Regions from separate parts of the Paenibacillus sp. FSL H7-0703 genome, predicted to be linked through region 4. Evidence: riboswitches for the same ligand, from Rfam matches in the RefSeq annotation. Region 4 holds a riboswitch; each other region holds the start of a gene.
What was found. A riboswitch is a leader RNA that binds a small molecule or an ion and turns the genes downstream of it on or off. The one in region 4 is predicted to bind cobalamin.

Region 1 (4,703 bases), 240 kb from region 4:
CTGTATTCCCTGCTCCCGAATCATTGCACTCATTTCATCGGCTGTCATTCGGCCTGTACGTACGTCTAGTCCCGCTTCGGACAAACTGGCCGCCGCGCTTTCGGTTACGACCGAGGTCAATACGTTGAAGCCATTGTCACGGATTTGCAGCGCCAATTCCCGAGCATCGCTCGTTCCACATAGCATGAATATCATGAGCCCTTCACCTGCCCGCTTCCATTCACTACAGATGGCGTATGTGAATGCTCGTGATGGTGATCATGGTCATCATGGCTGTGAGCATGGACATGCTCATGAGTGTGATCGTGGCTGTGTGTATGGTGATCATGATGATCGTGCTCATGTGCATGATGATGGTGATGATGCTCATGATCGTGATGGTGGTCATGGTCATGGTCGTGGTCGTGGTGATGATGGTGGTGCTCCTGCGCCTCCAGACGGAACTGGCAGTTATCACAATTGGCCGTAACCTTGCCGAACAAACCTTCCTTAGCTCGCTCCAGCACCAGTTCAATCAATTGGGGATGGAAACCAAAATATCCGCCCATCTCCACTTGTAATGTAGGGTGAGCCTCGGCAAATTCCTGGGTCATTTCTCCGATGCGCTTAATCAGCACACCCGTGAACAGAAAATAGGGAAGCACGATAATCTTTTTGGCCCCCAGTCGTACACAACGCTCCAATCCATCGGGAAAAGAAGGCTGCGTCACACCGATAAAGCTGCTCTCTACCCATGTATAAGAAAGCTGCTCCCACAGCATACGGGTGATTTTGAAAAAGTCACTGTTCGCATCTGGATCGCTACTTCCGCGTCCTAACACAAGTACCGCCGTTTCTTCGTCGGATACCTCGGCAAATGCCTCTACAGCGCTATTCATTCCCGCTGGAATTGCAACCGGACGGGCCTCTTTCAAGCGGCTTTGCAGAATGCTGACGATTTTCTCGTGAACACCAATCGGGCGTCCGTATACAAATTCCACCTGCGGATATTTTGCTTTTGCCCGATCAATAGCCATCGGAATATCAATTTTGGCATGTACCGCTGCGAACAAGATAATCGGAATGAGAATGACACGCGTCGCCCCTTTCTCCACACATGTTTGCATCCCATCAGCAATGCTGGGACGTGCCAACTCCAAGAAACAGGTTTCCACGCACATATCCGGTACCCGGTCTGCCACTGCCTGTGCAAATTCCAGCAGTTCCTGGTTCCCCTCCGGGTCCCGACTTCCATGTCCAACCAACAATATTGCATCCACTGCTGTTTTTTCCTCCTCTTTAATAGGGATAGCGCCTGCATGACGCCCTATTTTATATATATATGCTTGTATCCAGTTCATCAGGCCTTCAGTCCATTAATCACCACAAACCGCATTCACTTCTACCGTTGCTGGTGCATCTTCATGCCGGAAACCCGCAACGACACCTACACGTTTAAAAAATTTATGAAAACGCTCATTCGGATGCCCTTTTTCCTTATATTCAGCGATGACGTTCTCCACGATGTCAGTAATTTGATCACCCGGAATCCCTTCCGCTACGGGCTGAGCGGCATGAGCATTGCGACCGAATTTTTTGCCACCAAGGAAGAGGTCGTATCCTCCCTTGCGATAGACGATTCCGATATCCTCCAGCACCGCTCCATAGCAGGCCATACCGCATCCGTTCAAAGCAATGCTCGTTTCCTTGGGTGCCTGTAATCCGCCAAGTACAACCTGTAAATGCTCAGCCACAGGCACAGCGTCATCCTTCTCCATATTGCAGAAGTCGCACGCCTTCACCTTAAACACATCGCCAATCGGCATGACAATGAATCGTTCATCCCGCAGCCGTCCGACCAGTTCCTCGGGGTCTGCACACGGCACGCGCAGCACGATCTGATGATCTGGCGAGTATTCCAGCTCGCCGTCATCACCCGCTACCTCGGCGAGCAGCGCCATCTGGCGAGCGGTGAACTTCTTGTTTCCCACACCCGGGGAAACACCCACCTCAAATAGCGCAGGCTTGCCAAAGCCGCCTGTCGCCATCCCGGACGCGGCCCCTGCTCCGGCCACCGCTGACGTTCTGGCGGTGCTCTCGGCGGTAGGCGCTTGCCCGCTCCAGCGAGCGTTGGCTTCGCCAGGCAGCTTGCCGCCGACAGCGAGGCGGCTTAGTGCCTCTGCCGCCAGCGATGCCGGGGCTGCGCCGGTTTGCGCAGCGGCCGTTGCCTGCACCGCAGCCATCGCTTGCGGGCGTGCCTGCGTCGCAACCGCAGCGCCGCTCGCGGAGGGACCAGCGGGCGTAGTCGGGGCTGCGCCTGCCTGCGGTGTATCCACTTGCGCGCCCAGCGACCACGGCTCTGCTTCCGTACGGAGACGCTGATGTGGCTTGAGCGCTTGCTCGGTCGCATCTAATGTGTATTTGCGCTGATATCCGCGCGGAGTCACGATCAAGCCGTCATACACCGTTGTCGAGGAATTGCCGATGATTACAGTCGTCAGCATCCCGATGTCATGATTCAGCATATCTTCCAGCGTCGTTACAATAACTTGCTGACGTTCACGATAAGCACTTTTCACCAACCCAACTGGAGTTTGCGGATCGCGGTAACGCAGCAAAATGGACTGCGTCTCCACAATCTGGCGGGTACGCCGACCACTGCGCGGGTTGTATAATGCAATCACAAAATCGGCCGAAGCCGCTGCTTCTACACGCTTCACAATCGTTTCCCATGGGGTCAGATGATCACTCAGACTGATCGTGCAAGCATCATGCATAACTGGCGCGCCCAACAGTGAAGCACAAGACTGAATAGCCGAGATCCCCGGCACGACTTCTACATCAACCCCATCCTCGCGTCGCCAGCCTTTTTGCATCAGCACCTCATACACCAGCCCTGCCATACCATAGACTCCCGCATCTCCACTGGAAATGACAGCTACCTTCTTGCCCATCTCTGCTTGGCGAACCGCCTCCTGCGCACGGCTCACTTCCTCTGTCATTCCTGTGCGTACAATCTCCTGTCCGTTCAACAACGGACGGATCAAATCAACGTAGGTATTGTAGCCGATAATGACCTCACTTTCGGCCAGCGCATCCAGCGCCCGTTTTGTGATATGTTCCATATCTCCTGGTCCAAATCCAATCACCAGCAATTTTCCTAATGGGCTCATCGTGCTCCTCCTATTCATCCTTTTCAGGGCAGCTATCCTATCTATTTCAATGATTTATGGACATCCTGTAACTCAAAAAACCCCATCCTGCCCGGATGGGGTTTCTATGTACGTATCTCTCATCAGACGAACAAACAGCGTAAGAAGACACTATTTGTCTTCCTCCAGCCTGCCGTTGTTTTCCACCTGTCTGTTTACGCTTCAAACGCTGCTGCACGTTCATATCCACGCAAACCTCTAACCAACATGGAAAAAGCAACGTGTGCCTGATTTCCTGATTTCGTACACCCATCCTCTCCGCGAAGGTTAACGGTGCATACAGATCAAGGTAGGTCTCCTGGCTTGGCATCAACAGATTCTTTTGTCTTCCCCGTTTTTCACGAGTGACCATTTAAAAAAATCCTCTTCCTTACAGTGGCGGGACCGCTCGGGATTTGCACCCGATTCCCTGTTACCCTTTGCTCAACCGCAAAGGCACCTTGTCTGTCCGCTATTTGATTATGGGTCTTATCATAACCTTGCCTCAATCAGTTGTGCAAGCACGAAAAACGCTTTATTTCAAGTTCTCTGCTTTATTTTTTAACATATGTAGCAATTCGTCCGGGTCCGCAGAGATACTTAATAACGCTGGATGCTCAGCCCCGGTAAACCCTTCTTGCACGCTATGACGCACCATTTCTGCTAACGGGTCAAAATATCCATTCACATTCAGCAGCCCAATCGGCTTGCGATGAATGCCGATTTGCGCCCAGCACAATACCTCGAACAGCTCCTCAAAGGTTCCCAAGCCACCCGGAAGGGCAATAAACGCATCGGCCATCTCGCTCATTGCCGCTTTACGCTCATGCATGCTTGCTACCTCAATGAACTCGGTAACTCCCCGATGAATGATCTCTGCATCAAATAACAAGGTGGGCATAATGCCAGTGACCTGACCGTCACCCGCCAGCATTCCGTCCGCCACCTCTCCCATCAGCCCCCTACTGGAGCCACCATAGATCAAACGGATATGATGGCGAGCCATGGCTTCTCCCAGCTTGCCTGCCGCTTCAACATATACCGATGAATGTCCAGGTCTGGACCCGGCAAATACACAAATAGAATTCATTTACGTCTCAGCTCCTGTCCTAAGTCAGCATTTAGCATAATTCGATTCCCAACGCTCATAAGTACAATATATAGACGAACTAAAGCGCTTCGATCTATATATTGCTTATTTGAAAACGCTCTTGGGATTTATGCAAAATGCTCAAGTATCATGCATCGAAACTTATTCATTATATTAGCTAAATATTTTCGCTATAACAAAAATCTTTGTCGATGCATGTCCAATAAAAAAAGATAAAGACCTCGCAGGCCCTTATCTTTATTTTACGCTTTATCCAAAAATATAAGTTCATTTTTAGCATACTATATTTATAATTTTGATCTCATTTCAATGACCATTCACGATTTTCAGACCACAGCCATGTACCGAATCGTTATGTTCAAAATATTTTCCCAGCTCCACCATCATCGCGCCCATGCGCTCTTCGGTTGGAAACACGACTC
Region 2 (4,703 bases), 1.7 Mb from region 4:
TAGAGTCGAAAGATATACGGCATACAATCCAGCTGATGTTCGCCGTGTCCAGTATGTTTGTAGGATTGTGTTTGTTAGGAGCCGCAGGTTGTTTTGCCTTGGGATGGATGCGGTGAGGGTGAGGAGTGACACACTGAATAATGATCGAGCAGGAAGTGACATGATCTTGAAACAAGATATAGCAGTAAAAAGGACAGTAGAATACGCACAAAATCCGAACTCACAGGAGGATAAGGTGCCGGATTATGCTAAAGAAGATCTGCATTGGGACATGGAACTCGTGTTAGTTCGTCACGGCACAACCTTATGGAATAAGGAACGTCGATATCTGGGACACTCCGACTTAGGTTTGCTACCGGGGGCAGAACAGGAATTAAAGCCTTTGCAAGAAGAATGGCAGGGGCAGTCCTTTGCTCGAATCTATTGCAGCGATTTAATGCGATGTCGCCAGACCTTGCAGATCATTGTGCCGGAATCAGAATTGACGTCTGGAGGTTCCCTATCTATTATGTCTCCTATGATGGAACCACGTCTGCGAGAGCTTCATTTTGGCGAGTGGGATGGAAAAACGTATGACATGCTCAAGGATGTGTCGTTGTATCGCGCTTGGATTGATGAGCCACAACGGATAACCCCTCCTGGAGGAGAGTCTTGGACAGATTTTGTGAATCGTTTGCGGAAATTTCTTGACTCTCTGTATGAATGGCGTGTTGCTATGGAAGTTCAACCCATGGATTTGACTGCTGGGCCGCTCTCTGTTTTGGTCGTTACGCATGGTGGCGTAATTCGTCAGTTAGCTTGCATGCTGATACCGGGTCATGATTTTTGGAGTCTGAATCCGAGGCCGGGAGAAGCATTTAGGATTCAATTGAGGCTGGCAGGACCGCACAATTACATAGCGGAAATGCTCTCTCATTAGGTTAGACACCAGTGGATAAAGAGGCTGTTTGGGTTGTAAGCCGCCTCATTTTAACCTATAATCATCAAGTAAAAGAACGGCTTGACTACCACTACATCAAATATCCAGCAGACGAGGTCGGCGCAGTGTGATGAAACTATGGTTTCCCTTGCCTGCGCTGTTAAAAGGGAAGTCGGTGTAAGTCCGGCGCGGTCCCGCCACTGTAAATGGAAACATGCCGGTTAGTCCTGCTTTATGTGCTACTAAGCATATGAAGGAAGTTCAGGACATGCATCTTACCATAAGTCAGGATACCTGCCCGTCCGCCTGTCACCATAATCCTTCGAGGAAAGGATGACGTGTTCGCAGTGACTGTCCGTGCGGAAAGAAGCTGCCGCCTGCGCACGATCTGCGCTAACGTGACCCCTGTGTCCTGATATAAGGATGCGGGGTTTTTTAGATAGGAAAAGAAGGCTGGATTTAGAAGATATCTGATGATGATCAAGTAACGCTCTTAACGATTTTTTTATGAAGGGGTGCAAATCATGGCAGGAAAAAAAATAAAGGTTTGGACAACAGGTCTATTGGTTCTGATTTTGGCAGTTGTGCTGAGTGCATGTGGCGCTAATGGAAAAAATGCTGAAAATAAAGAGAATCAGACTTCTTCACAGCAGCCAGGAAAGACCGTAACCGCACAAGAGCCTCCGGGCAAAACAGTTTACCCACTCACAGTTAAGGATGCAACAGGACAGGAATTTACATTCAAAAAAGCGCCGGATAAAATCGTTTCCGTCTCCCCGGCAGAAACCGAGGCGCTGTTCGCCATCGGGCTGGATAAGGAAATAGTTGGCGTCTCCGACTACTCTGATTACCCGGAAGCAGCTACGAAAAAGCCTAAAGTAGGCGGTATTATGAAACCGAACGAAGAGGCGATCATTGCTGCTAACCCGGGAGTCGTTTTTGCAGGGATATCACTTAGTGAACAGGCTACGACCAAGCTGCGCGACATGGGAATTATGATTTTTAAAACGGAACCGAAGACAGTTGAAGATGTCATAGCTAACATCGAATTGTATGGGAAAATCACCGATCATCAGAAAGAAGCGAGAGCGGTGACTGACAAGATGAGAGCAGATGTAGCGGAAGTGAAAGAAGGAGTTAAAAATATCGGTAAAGGGCAGAAGCTGCGGGTATACGTCGAGTTTTCACCAGGCTGGACAGTTGGTAAAGGCGAGTTTATGGACGAGCTGATTACGTTGGCGGGCGGCGAAAATGTAGGTGCCACGCAAAAGGGGTGGTACCAAATTAGTGAAGAAAATATTATTGCTGCGAACCCTGACGTGATTTTGTACAGCAAAAGTGTCAAGGACGACAAAACTGGCCAGACGCTCGGCGAAATCATTAAAGCTCGCAGTGGATGGGATCAAATATCGGCTGTTCGCCACAACCGGGTGTTTGCCGTGGATGATAATTTGATCAGTCGTCCGGGTCCACGCGTAACGGAAGGTCTCAAGGAAGTGGCCAAGGGCGTGTATCCTGAAATTTTCAAATGAACCGTAAACTGATCGGCTTTGGAGGGACAGGTCTTGTCCTGCTGTTGCTGACGCTGCTGCTCTGTCTTGGCATCGGCTCGGCCAAGCTTCCGGTCAGCCAGATCACGGGCATTCTGGTTAACCACCTTCCGTGGTTAGGCGATACGTTTACACCGGATTGGAATACATCCTCAGAGCAGATTATTTTGAAGGTCAGATTGCCACGAGTGTTACTGGGAATGTTGGTAGGAGCAGCGCTGGCGCTAGCGGGAGCCGGATTTCAGGGTGTGCTGCGTAATCCTTTGGCTGATCCGTATACACTGGGGGTATCCTCGGGGGCTTCGGTAGGAGCGGCAGTACTGATCTATTGGGGCCTTCAATTTTCATTTGTTGGCATATGGACGCTGCCGCTAGTGGCATTTACGACCGGAATGCTGACGCTGTGGATGGTGCTAACGTTGGCACGGGAAGGTGGAAAAATTCCGACACAAAGTCTCATTTTGTCGGGTGTGGTGATGCAATCCTTTCTAGGAGCAGTTGTTTCCTTTCTGACAGCCATGTCGAAGGAGACGGTCAATGAAATATTGTACTGGACGATGGGAAGTCTTAGTCTGCGCGGTTGGTCATATACAGGAATCCTTTTACCTTATGTGGTCATAGGACTGGTATTTCTATGGAACCGGGCACGTGTGCTGAATATTTTGGCTTTGGGTGAACGTCAGGCGGCTCACATGGGAGTTCATGTAGATGCGACGAAGCTATCTGTTTTGATCATTTCCACGCTGCTGACAGCTGCCGCTGTCTCGGTATGTGGAGTGATTGGCTTTGTGGGACTTGTTGTACCGCATATCATTCGTCTGATGACAGGCCCTGATTACCGGATGATTGTTCCATTATCTGCGCTCGGTGGAGCTATTTTTATGGCTTGGGCAGATACGGCGGCTCGCACGTTGTTAGCCCCCACGGAAATTCCCCTGGGAGTGATGACGGCCTTTGTTGGGGCACCATTCTTCGCATATCTCCTGTACCGGAACAAGAAGCTGCGCAGGGGGGAACTGCTGTGACAGAACAAAGTGAATCACAGAAGGTGCGTGATCGGGCATTAGAGGTAGCGGGTCTGACACGTGCCTATGGAGAGTTCCATGCGTTAAAGAATATAAGCTGGAGCGTCGACGAAGGAACTTGGTGGGGGATTATTGGTCCGAACGGCAGTGGAAAATCGACCTTGCTGCATCTGCTTTCGGGTGTAGATCAGCCAACTTCAGGAAACGTTCATATCTATGGCAAAAAGGTCGGTAGCTACAGCAGAAAAGAGCTTTCCCGACTCATAGCCGTACTCCAACAGGAAGGGCTTCCTCCAGTGGGATACACCGTCAGGGAAGTCGTAGAAATGGGACGTTTTCCTCATCAGGACTGGCTAGGTAGGGAAAAGGGTGTTGATGTGGAGGCGATCACGGATCGCGTGCTGGAGCGATTGGGTCTTACCACGTTGGCGGACAGAGCATTGGACCGCTTGAGTGGGGGACAGCGACAGCGTGTAGCTTTGGCAAAAGTAATGGTGCAGGAGCCACGAATATTGCTGCTGGACGAGCCTACGACCTATCTGGACTTGCGCTATCAGCTTGAATTTATGGAACTGCTGGCAGATTGGCGCCAAGAAACGGGTGTGACGATCATTGCGGTCTTGCATGATCTTAACTTGACAGCCCAATTTTGCGAAGATTTGCTTGTACTCAAGGATGGAATGGTTGAAGGATTGGGAGCTTCATCGAAGTTATTAACCGAGGATCGGATTCGACGAGTATACGGTGTTGAGCCTGTGATGCTTCCGCATCCTGATAGCGGTGTGCCGCAGCTCTTGCTGCGCAGAAGTGCTTCGGATACAGCAGATTAAATAAACGATGAAACACACTTAAAAAGAGCAGGGAGTGGAAGGTATGAACAACAAGCTGCGTCAGCTGATCGATAGCATTGCCCAGCCGGATGGGGTGGCGGCCTCGGCAGCTTTAGCCCATTTGGACCAATTAACAAAGCCACCGGGAAGTCTTGGGAAGTTGGAAAGTGTGGCCATCAAGCTAGCAGGAATTACAGGAGTGGACAAGCCTGAATTTGATCGTAAAACGGTTATGGTTATGGCTGCGGATCACGGGGTGTGTGAAGAGGGAGTCAGTGCCTTTCCGGCTGAGGTTACACAGCAAATGCTGTATAACATGCTGTCAGGTGGCGCGGCAATTAATGTGCTGGCACGTCATGCGGGCGCAGATGTCAAGGTG
Region 3 (4,703 bases), 210 kb from region 4:
GCTTATTTTGCTGAATCTCACGACGCTCGGCGAAAGGAACGCTGCGTGATAGAGGCTCTTTGGCCAACAGGTCGGCCAGATCGGCAGTTGTCTGTACACGTGCCGCTGAACTGTTGAAACGGGCTACCGCATCTGCACTTTGTCCAAGCTTGGTGAGTGCGGATGGATCGTGTTTGCCAAGTGCAGCCGTCAGAATGGCGATTTCCTCTAGCTTTTCATCAGCAAAGGCCAGCGCTTGCACCAGCTCCTTGTCCAGCTTGTGCTCTGCCTCCAGGCTGACTGGCACATGTAGCAGACTGCATGATGGCTGTACGATAAGCTGCTCGGCAGTGGTCTGTTCTGCTAACTGACCCAGCAGAGCTGCTACAGCGTTCAGGTCGCTGCGCCATATATTGCGTCCGTCAATGACACCAGCGCCCAGCGTTTTTCCTTTAGGGAAGCCATGCTGCAATATATGCTGAAGATTTTCGCCATCATCATACACAAAATCAAGACCCAGCCCCTGTACCGGAAGTGCGGACAGACGCTCATAATGATCTAGGCTGCCAAAGTAGGTTTGCAGCATTATATTTAAGGAGGGCGCAGCTTGGGTCAAAGCTTCATAGACTTCCTGAATAATGTCCAGATCCTCTACTGGGAATGAGGTGGTCAGGACAGGTTCATCGATTTGGACCCACTGAACACCTTCTGCTGCTAGTTCAGACAGGACACGGGTGTATAAAGGCAGGAAGGTTCTTATAATAGAGGCAAGCTCCTTACGATCATAGCCTTTGGAAAGGGTGACGAATGAATAGGGGCCGATGAGGACCGGTTTCCCATCAATGCCTAGTTCCTGTTTTGCTTCACGATAAGCCTGTAAGGGTTTATTTTCAGTGAATACCGGGACTGCATTTGCCAATTCGGGAACGATGTAGTGATAATTGGTATTCATCCATTTGGTCATTTCACTGGCGGTTGCTCCCTTCTGACCGCGAGCGATCCCGAAATACACGGACAGAGGAACCGGACCCGCGGGACGATAGTTGAACCGTTCGGGAACCAGACCGAACATCACAGATATATCCAGCATGTGATCGTAATAGGAGAAGTCTCCGACAGGAATGCGATCAATCCCCTTGTCGCGCTGCTTGCTCAGATGCTCCAACCGTAATCTTTTCATCTCCGTCTGCAGTTCGCTTTCGTTAATGCTGCCGTTCCAGAAGCGTTCCAGTGCTTTCTTCCATTCCCGATTTTCGCCGATACGCGGATATCCCAGATTACTGCTAATTAAGCCGGACAATTCAGGCCGTTCGATAATGGACATGTACTTTCCTCCTAGCGGGTAGCTGTTTTATTTTTACGTACCAAAAAAGGCATTCTTCCCCCCAAGATTAAAAATAAGTAGGGGAAAGAATGCCTCCGTGATTAAAAAATCAAAAATACGGCGACTGCTCTTAACACCTCCCTATCTTCCGTAGGTACTTGCGATGTTGTTAAAATAGGCAGGTCTCCTGACTTACGGATCATGACGCTCAGCATTCCTTCCCAGTCTGTGGACCAGTGGATATATGAACAGCTGAAAGTTCCCCGTTTACAGTGGCGGGACCGTGCCGGATTTGCACCGGCTTCCCTTTTAAGCCTGATCTGAATAGAACAGACACCTATCTCCAAGCTATGCGGTTAAGGTATGACGAATAATTATGCACTCGTATACTTGTTCACCATCATAAGTGAAACTTACAGGATGCGCAATAGAAACTCCAATGGAATCTGTTAGCTATATGAAAAAAAGACAAGCCTTACCCATGATGGGGGCTTGTCTTAGATTAGATATAGCATTTTGCTTGCTGGGTAAGCATCGCCTTATGTCAATGAAACGGTATAACCTGCCTGAATGCTGGCTTTTACATCTACCAGACGCTGGTTGCGACTGCCCCGGAAGGGAAGGGTCAGGTCCTTTTGCTGTTCTACAAAACGACCATCCACAATCACATCGCACAAAAGCGCCAGTTCCTGTCGCTCCTGATCTGTGAGTAGATCTTCATAGACAAAGCCAGTGTAAGCCCACACGGTTCGGTCGGGACAGGCCTCGCGGAAGTCACGCACAAATTGCGAGCATTCTGCTGCTGAGAAAAACGGGTCTCCCCCGCAGAGAGTCAGTCCATCCAACAACGGATTTTCCATGATGTCACGAATGACCTCCTGTTGTCGTTGGGGGGTGAATGGCTCGCCTGCACGGAAGCTCCACGACGCTGGATTAAAGCATCCAGGACAGGCATGACGGCAACCGCTAATGAACACAACGGTGCGCAAGCCGTATCCTTCGTTCAGAGATTCCGGAATGTAGCCACACAAATTCACTTATGTTTCACCCGGTCTCGAACTTCTGCCTGTTTTGCAGCATTAAAGCGAACGGTATAATCTCCTGTCAGATATCCGGTTACCCGACGTAAGCGCTGAAAGTGTGTGTGCTCCTCATCTGTGCCACATTGGGGGCAGCTTGTCCCGATAATCCCTTCATAACCACATTCCGTACAACGATCCACCGGATGGTTGATGGAGAAATAGCCGATGTTCTGATGCAGCGCGTACTGAACAATTTTAAGAAACGCATCCGGGTTATTCCGCGCATTACCGTCCAGCTCGATGTATGAAATCGCACCAGCGTTGCATAGGTTATGGAACGGAGCTTCCAAGCTGATTTTACGAGCAGCCGGGAGCGTGTAATACACGGGAATATGAAAAGAATTCGTGTAATATTCTCGATCATTTACCTCAGGAATAATCCCGAAATCACGTTGATCCAGCAATGTGAACTTGCCCGACAGACCTTCGGCAGGCGTAGCAAATAATGTAATATTTAGATTGTGATATTCACTCATTCGATCGCAATACACGCGCATGGAAGTGATGATTCGCTGTGCCTCGCGGTATACGAAATCATCCTCTCCGTGGTGTTTCCCGTATAGTGCCTTCATGCACTCAGCCAGCCCGATGAACCCGATCGAAAGCGTACCGTGTTTTAGTACGCTTCCCACCTTATCATCTGGCGCCAGTTGTTCTCCACCTTCCCATACCCCTTCGCGCATCATAAAGTCCGAAGCTTTGGCCGGCTGGTTGGTCTGGATTTGATAGCGATGGATTAGGCCATCTACCGCAATGCGCATAACTTCTTCTAGTCTCGCATCAAAGCGATCACGGTCAGGTGTTAGGCGTTTGCCTGTGCAAATACCATACTCAATGCCAAGTCGCACCAGATTAATGGTATTGAAGGAGAGATTCCCCTTGCCACTCTGCCGGTTTCTACCGAAACGGTCAGAAATGGTGCGGGTACGGCAACCCATTGTCGCTATAATGGTATCTGGATCATCAGCACGGTAAAAAGGCAAGTTAAAGGTAGCATCCACATTCACAAAATTGGGATACATCCGTCTGCTAGAGCATTCTACCGCCCGTAAGAACAAATCATAATTGATGTCGCCTTCTGCCTGGTTGATTCCCTCTTTACATTGGAAAATATGTTGTGGAAAAATAGGAGTTTCCCCGCTGCCCAAGCCGCGAATAGTGGCCTCTAGCAGCGATTGAGTAACAAGCCGTCCCTCAGCAGACGTGCACATTCCGTAATTCAGTGAAGTGAATGGAATCTGTCCCCCCGCCCGACTGCTCATGGTGTTCAGGTTATGAATGAGCGATTCAGCAGCCTGCCGGGTTTCCGTTTCCGTTTCTTCGCGTGCGAATGCGTAGGAACGAGGGCAGACTTCTTGCAAATGGGGATTGGCCATATGTAGTTCGTCGTCAGACAGACTGGATTCTATCTTTTCCTCGAACAACCGCAGTCCCTTGCGCAGATGCTTGCGGAAGGACCGGGCAACGTATGGGGCAAGGTCCCAATCGATTTTATTGGCAGAGACACCTCCGAATTGGCTGTTTTGCTGAGACTGGAATATGATGGCGACTAGTGCCATAGCAGACATAATCGTTTGCGGTGTGCGCACAGAGCCGTTGCCTGTATTGAAGCCGTCTCGCAGTAAACGACCAAAAGGGATAAAGATACAATTTGTAGTTCCGAGTGCATATTGGTCCAAATCGTGAACATATACATACCCGTGGTCAATCGCGTTCGTCAGTTCAGGCGGAAGTACCCGCAGGCGCGCATACCATTTGGCATACTCGGACCCAAGCTTGCTCATTTTGCCGCTGAACGATTCTCCATTCAAATTTGCATTCTCCCGCAGCATGTCCAGATCTTGTGCCCCAATGACCCGCTCGCCGATGTCGTATAATTGATGTTCCTCCAGCACCTTCATCGTAAAACCCTCCATATAGTAAAATATATATATTTTTCACAAAAACAACATATTGATGATATCTTGTGTTAACCAATTGTTTCGATCTATATATTGTATATACGTATACATTGAGAGTATGTGACTATTGTCACATTGGTAGGAGCGGGCAGCATAAAAAAGCCAGATACAGAGTAAGGGACACATCCGCGGATATGCACCTTACTCTATATCTGGCCATCGTAGTTGCGATGAAAATGATAGGCTTGCGAGTACATAGTATAGGATCTTGGGATATTGTTTTGAGAAGGTTTAGAGTAGCTTTTTCAACTGGGACACCCGACCTTGGGAAATATCTAGCATTTCGGCATACACTTTTTGTGGCAGGTTCGGGTGTTCCTGAATCAGCTTGCGTAGCTTTTTTACCATTTCACCTTG
Region 4 (4,703 bases):
GTTATTCGCGCTGGGCTTCCAGCATGTCATGGCGATGTACGCTGGAGCCATTGCTGTACCTCTAATTGTAGGGGGAGCATTGCACCTGACGCCAGCCCAGATGGCTTATTTGGTGGCTGCCGATCTGTTCACTTGCGGGATTGCTACGTTATTACAGATTATGGGCACACGCTTTTTCGGTAGTAGACTGCCTGTCATTTTAGGTTGTACGTTTACGGCAGTAGGGCCCATCATCGCGATTGCTTCGACCTCAAATTTAGCGACAGCGTATGGTGCCATTATTTTGTCTGGTATATTTGTGGTGTTAGCGGCACCGTTGTATGGCAAGCTGCTACGCTTTTTCCCGACGGTGGTTACAGGTTCGGTTGTTACGATTATCGGTCTATCTCTTATTCCGGTGGCGATGAACAATGTAGCAGGGGGCCAGGGCAGTTCGGACTTTGGACAGCCACGTAATTTGCTGTTGGCGTTAGTTACATTACTGGTTATCCTGCTTGTGAATCGGTTGGCAAAAGGCTTCTTGCGCTCGATTTCCGTGCTTATTGGTCTGTTCGCGGGTACTGTAGTCGCTTATGCAATGGGAATGGTGCATTTTGCCCCTGTGGCGGAGGCCTCATGGGTGAGTGTTGCGCAGCCGTTTTATTTTGGTAAGCCAGAGTTTAGCATGATGGCAGTTTGTACGATGATTATCGTCAATATTGTCAGTATGGTTGAGTCTACAGGCGTGTATCTGGCAGTAGGCAAGGCGATTGATCAGAAGGTGGAGCAGAAGCAGATCGTCAATGGTCTGCGTTCCGAAGGACTTGCGATTATGCTCGGGGGGATTTTTAATGCGTTTCCTTATACAGCTTTCTCGCAAAATGTGGGTCTGATCTCACTCACACGCGTCAAATCGCGGAACGTTATTTTTGCTGCGGGCGGGATCATGGTTGTTCTTGGTTTGCTGCCTAAGCTGGCTGCCTTAACGACAGTGATTCCTAACGCTGTGCTGGGCGGGGCGATGATCGTCATGTTCGGCTCGGTCGCTGCATCAGGCATGTCTATTTTGTCAGAAGTGGATCTGCGGAAGGAAAGCAATCTGCTGATCGCAGCATGCAGTATTGCCGTGGGCCTAGGCTCTGCCGTTCTGCCACAAATGTTCGACCAGCTGCCGAGCTTTGCTAAAATGCTGCTGCAAAATGGTATCGTTTCGGGTTCGATTACAGCGATTGTCTTGAACATTGTTTTGACGAGAAAACAAGGGGAATCGGTCAAAAGCGTGACGGTTCAGGAGGTTCCACAGAAGGTTTGATGATTAGGAATAAATAAAGATAGCCGGAGAGAGGACGTATGCCTCTTTTCCGGCTTTTTGGCATGGAGTTATCCAGATAGTAGATACCCTTGCCGTCTGGGGACATATAGATAAAGCTGCGGGATGAAATAGGTAGCTCTAATTTGGTGCGTTTTCCAGTTTATGCGCTAGAAGAATTTGCTAGAGTGGTAGGAAGGGGCATGGTATAATCTAAATTATGGATTTTGAATAGTGGTGGATGTTTTCGGACCACGGTGCAGCTTCCCGAAAGGGGGTGAAGCCGATGGTCAACCTTGTGTCGTGCTACGATGTGTTGCGTTGGATGGTTACGTTACTAAGCCTGGTGTTTAGTATTCGTAAACTTTATCGCTGGCTACGTCGAAAATTTCGGAACAAGCGAAAACCCACCGCGTAATTAGGTTAGGCGCCTAACGGTGGGTTTCGTTTGCATTAACCATTAGTTATGCAGCGCGCCGTGGGTGATCCACAGCCTTTCAAGTCCTAAGAGTCTTTGCCGTTGGCGCGGCGAAGACTCTTTTTAGTATACGGACACGGTGGTTTACTCTATACCTAATTTTAACACTTCAATTGCGTGCACGCAATTGAAGGTTATGTCTTGTTTCTTCCTTATCGTTCAAATTTAAACTATTGTGCAGCATTTATTGACAAGCCCGTGACAACAAAATAAGATCGTAATGGAAAGAAATAAAGGAAGAAAACAGGTGTGAGCCGGACGACTCTATGTACGGGGTTTTGTTAAGACCATGTGGATAGTTGTTGAGCGTGTTCACTTAAAAGGGAAGTTCGGTTGATTCCGACACGGGCCCGCCACTGTATACAGGCATCAGCAGGATACTGCTGGAGCTTTCAGAACAGCCACTGGAACTGTGAAGAACCGGGAAGGCCTGAAAGATACGCCTGGAGTCAGGAGACCTGCCTGTTTTGACATCACTGTCAGACCCACGGGATGCTGGGGAGGTGGTTAGGCGTGCTGCATACGGAATGTCTGAAACCGATCTGATCCCTTCTATGTTTTTGGAGTTGGCTTCGAGGTGTGTTTTGACATTTTATAATGAAAGCATTTCTGACTGCTGATCAAGTGGTCCGGAATGCTTTTTTCGCGTTTTGCGTTAGGTTTATATGATTTTACAAGATAGAGGGGGATTCATCGAATGATTAGCAATCATAGCAGGCGCTCATGGTTGATATGTACAGGGGTGATGCTGTTACTGGCAGTTATGGCTCTTTCGGGATGTACTAGCAATAAGACGTCGAATAGCTCCGGCAAAGATGAGAACGCGTCAGCACAACAAACAGCGACAGGTAAAAAGCTGGTAATGGCGTATACATGGAAACCGTCAGGTGTTGACCCGCACGGAGATAATAGCTGGGATGTGATGCGATCCGGTGCAGGTGAGACACTGGTACGTTTGAATGAAAAGCTGGAGCCTGTGGCTTGGCTGGCAAAGGAGTGGAAGCAGGATAGTCCTACAGTTTGGACGTTCAGCTTGCAGGATAAAGTCACTTTTCATAATGGAAAAAGTATGGATGCAGCAAGTGTAAAAGCATCTTTGCTACGCTCTATCGAGAAAAGCCATCTGGCGAAGGATTTACTGAATGTGAAGTCCATTGATGTAAGCGGCCCGCTGGCCTTAAAGATCACGACAAACCAGCCGAATGCGGCGTTGGTGTCCAATCTAGCTGATCCATCGACGACTGTACTGGATGTGGCATCGATGAAAGATGAGCAGAGTTACCCAGCGATGACAGGCGCCTTTAAAATTAAAGCGTTCAGCAAGGACCAATCCTTGGTCGTAGAGCGTTATGACGGATACTGGGGCGAGAAGGCCCGATTGGCTGAGGCGACAATGAAGTTCATTACGGACGGGAATTCGCGCCTGATGGCGCTGCAATCCGGCGAGGTGGACGTAGCGACGGATATTCCGGTTGATAACGCAGAGGTACTGAAAAAGAACGACAGGCTACAAGTGCTGTCGGCTCCCTCCTTGCGCACCCATATGCTCGTGTACAATATGGAATCCCCAGTATTCAAGGATGCGGCGAACCGTAAGGTGGTGGACAGCCTGATTCCACGCACATCGATTGTGAGCGCCGTCATGAGGGGCTTCGGTACGGAAGCAAGCAGTCCGTTCCCGAGCATTCTTCCCTTCGGTAAAGTTGAGCGTAAAGCGCTGGACGGAACGGCGGATCAGCTGTTAACGAAGGATGGCTGGCAGAAGGACGCCCAAGGGACATGGACTAAGCAAGGCAAGCCGTTCGAGGTTACGCTGCTGACTTTTCCTCAGCGTCCGGAACTCTCTGTTATGGCTGAGGTCATCCAAAGCCAATTGCTAAAAGAGGGAATCCAGGTCAAGATTCGCAAGGTGGAAAATATCGACGAGGCGTTGACCAAAAACGATTGGGATTTTGCTATGTACAGTATGCTTACTGCTCATACAGGAGAGCCGCAATATTTTATGGACATGTTTTATTCTTCGAAAAGCGAAGCCAATGTAAGCCGTTATAGTTCCAAACCGCTAGAGAGTATTCTTAACAGCTTGAAGCTGGCGAAGGATACAGCGCAGCGTAATGCCGTGACACTACAAGCGCTGGATATCATCAATACGGATTTGCCACAGTCGTTCATTGTGCATCCTGACAATGTGTTTGGTGTGAAAAAAGGGGTAGAGGGTTTTACACCCCATCCGATCGAGTATTACTACATTACAGCGCAATCCGATATTGCGGAATAACGAGCGGCGTATCCTATGATTCGTTTTATACTGGAACGTGTGGCGCAGCTGCTCATCATTGTATTCGTTGTATCCACGCTGACTTTTGTACTGATGCGCCTGGCTCCTGGAGACCCTGCTACCATTTTGCTCACCGCGCATAATGTCCCTGCCTCTGAGGAGGCGTTGACGACGCTACGGCAGGAACTGGGCTTAAACGAACCGTTTCATATTCAATATGTGAACTGGCTGCGGGATGTGTTCACAGGGCATTGGGGCACCTCGTATGTATCCAAGGAATCCGTGCTAGCCGAACTGTGGAACAGACTGCCTGCTACTGTGGAGCTAGCTGCTGCGGGCTTTGCCGTCATGACGGTGCTTACGCTGGGGTTGGGGCTGGCTGCCTCGCTAAAAATCAGCGGTCCACTGGATCGCCTGGGTAGGCTGTTTGCCCTGCTGGGATCGTCGATCCCCTCTTTTTGGCTTGGGTTTCTGTTGATCTATCTATTCTCCGTTCGCTTGGGCTGGCTCCCATCCATGGGAAGGGAGGATTGGACACATTTAGTGCTCCCTGCGCTGACTCTTGGTGCAGGTTTGGGAGCTGTGCAAGCCCGTGTACTACGCGCTCAAATGCTAGAGCTGGGTGACCGGAATTTTGTGAAAGCAGCGAAGGCTCGAGG

Region 1: another riboswitch for cobalamin. It lies ahead of cobJ (precorrin-3B C(17)-methyltransferase); the one in region 4 lies ahead of MHB46_RS15140 (ABC transporter substrate-binding protein).
Region 2: another riboswitch for cobalamin. It lies ahead of MHB46_RS07470 (ABC transporter substrate-binding protein); the one in region 4 lies ahead of MHB46_RS15140 (ABC transporter substrate-binding protein).
Region 3: another riboswitch for cobalamin. It lies ahead of metE (5-methyltetrahydropteroyltriglutamate--homocysteine S-methyltransferase); the one in region 4 lies ahead of MHB46_RS15140 (ABC transporter substrate-binding protein).

The regions. Positions count from the first base shown of each region.
Region 1 covers NZ_JBBOPF010000001.1:3,666,754-3,671,456, reverse strand. Annotated here, with positions in the region: gene cobK (precorrin-6A reductase) at 1-195, opposite strand, end outside; gene MHB46_RS16215 (sirohydrochlorin chelatase) at 192-1,259, opposite strand; gene cobJ (precorrin-3B C(17)-methyltransferase) at 1,356-3,152, opposite strand; cobalamin riboswitch at 3,463-3,648, opposite strand; gene MHB46_RS16205 (LOG family protein) at 3,706-4,260, opposite strand; gene MHB46_RS16200 (uroporphyrinogen-III synthase) at 4,588-4,703, opposite strand, start outside.
Region 2 covers NZ_JBBOPF010000001.1:1,760,636-1,765,338, reverse strand. Annotated here, with positions in the region: gene cbiB (adenosylcobinamide-phosphate synthase CbiB) at 1-116, shown strand, start outside; gene MHB46_RS07475 (histidine phosphatase family protein) at 161-919, shown strand; cobalamin riboswitch at 1,042-1,235, shown strand; gene MHB46_RS07470 (ABC transporter substrate-binding protein) at 1,444-2,451, shown strand; gene MHB46_RS07465 (FecCD family ABC transporter permease) at 2,448-3,494, shown strand; gene MHB46_RS07460 (ABC transporter ATP-binding protein) at 3,491-4,324, shown strand; gene cobT (nicotinate-nucleotide--dimethylbenzimidazole phosphoribosyltransferase) at 4,368-4,703, shown strand, end outside.
Region 3 covers NZ_JBBOPF010000001.1:3,637,581-3,642,283, forward strand. Annotated here, with positions in the region: gene metE (5-methyltetrahydropteroyltriglutamate--homocysteine S-methyltransferase) at 1-1,303, opposite strand, end outside; cobalamin riboswitch at 1,464-1,659, opposite strand; gene nrdG (anaerobic ribonucleoside-triphosphate reductase activating protein) at 1,843-2,340, opposite strand; gene MHB46_RS16075 (anaerobic ribonucleoside triphosphate reductase) at 2,337-4,286, opposite strand; gene MHB46_RS16080 (AbrB/MazE/SpoVT family DNA-binding domain-containing protein) at 4,578-4,703, opposite strand, start outside.
Region 4 covers NZ_JBBOPF010000001.1:3,427,872-3,432,574, forward strand. Annotated here, with positions in the region: gene MHB46_RS15135 (nucleobase:cation symporter-2 family protein) at 1-1,291, shown strand, start outside; cobalamin riboswitch at 2,043-2,246, shown strand; gene MHB46_RS15140 (ABC transporter substrate-binding protein) at 2,464-4,044, shown strand; gene nikB (nickel ABC transporter permease) at 4,060-4,703, shown strand, end outside.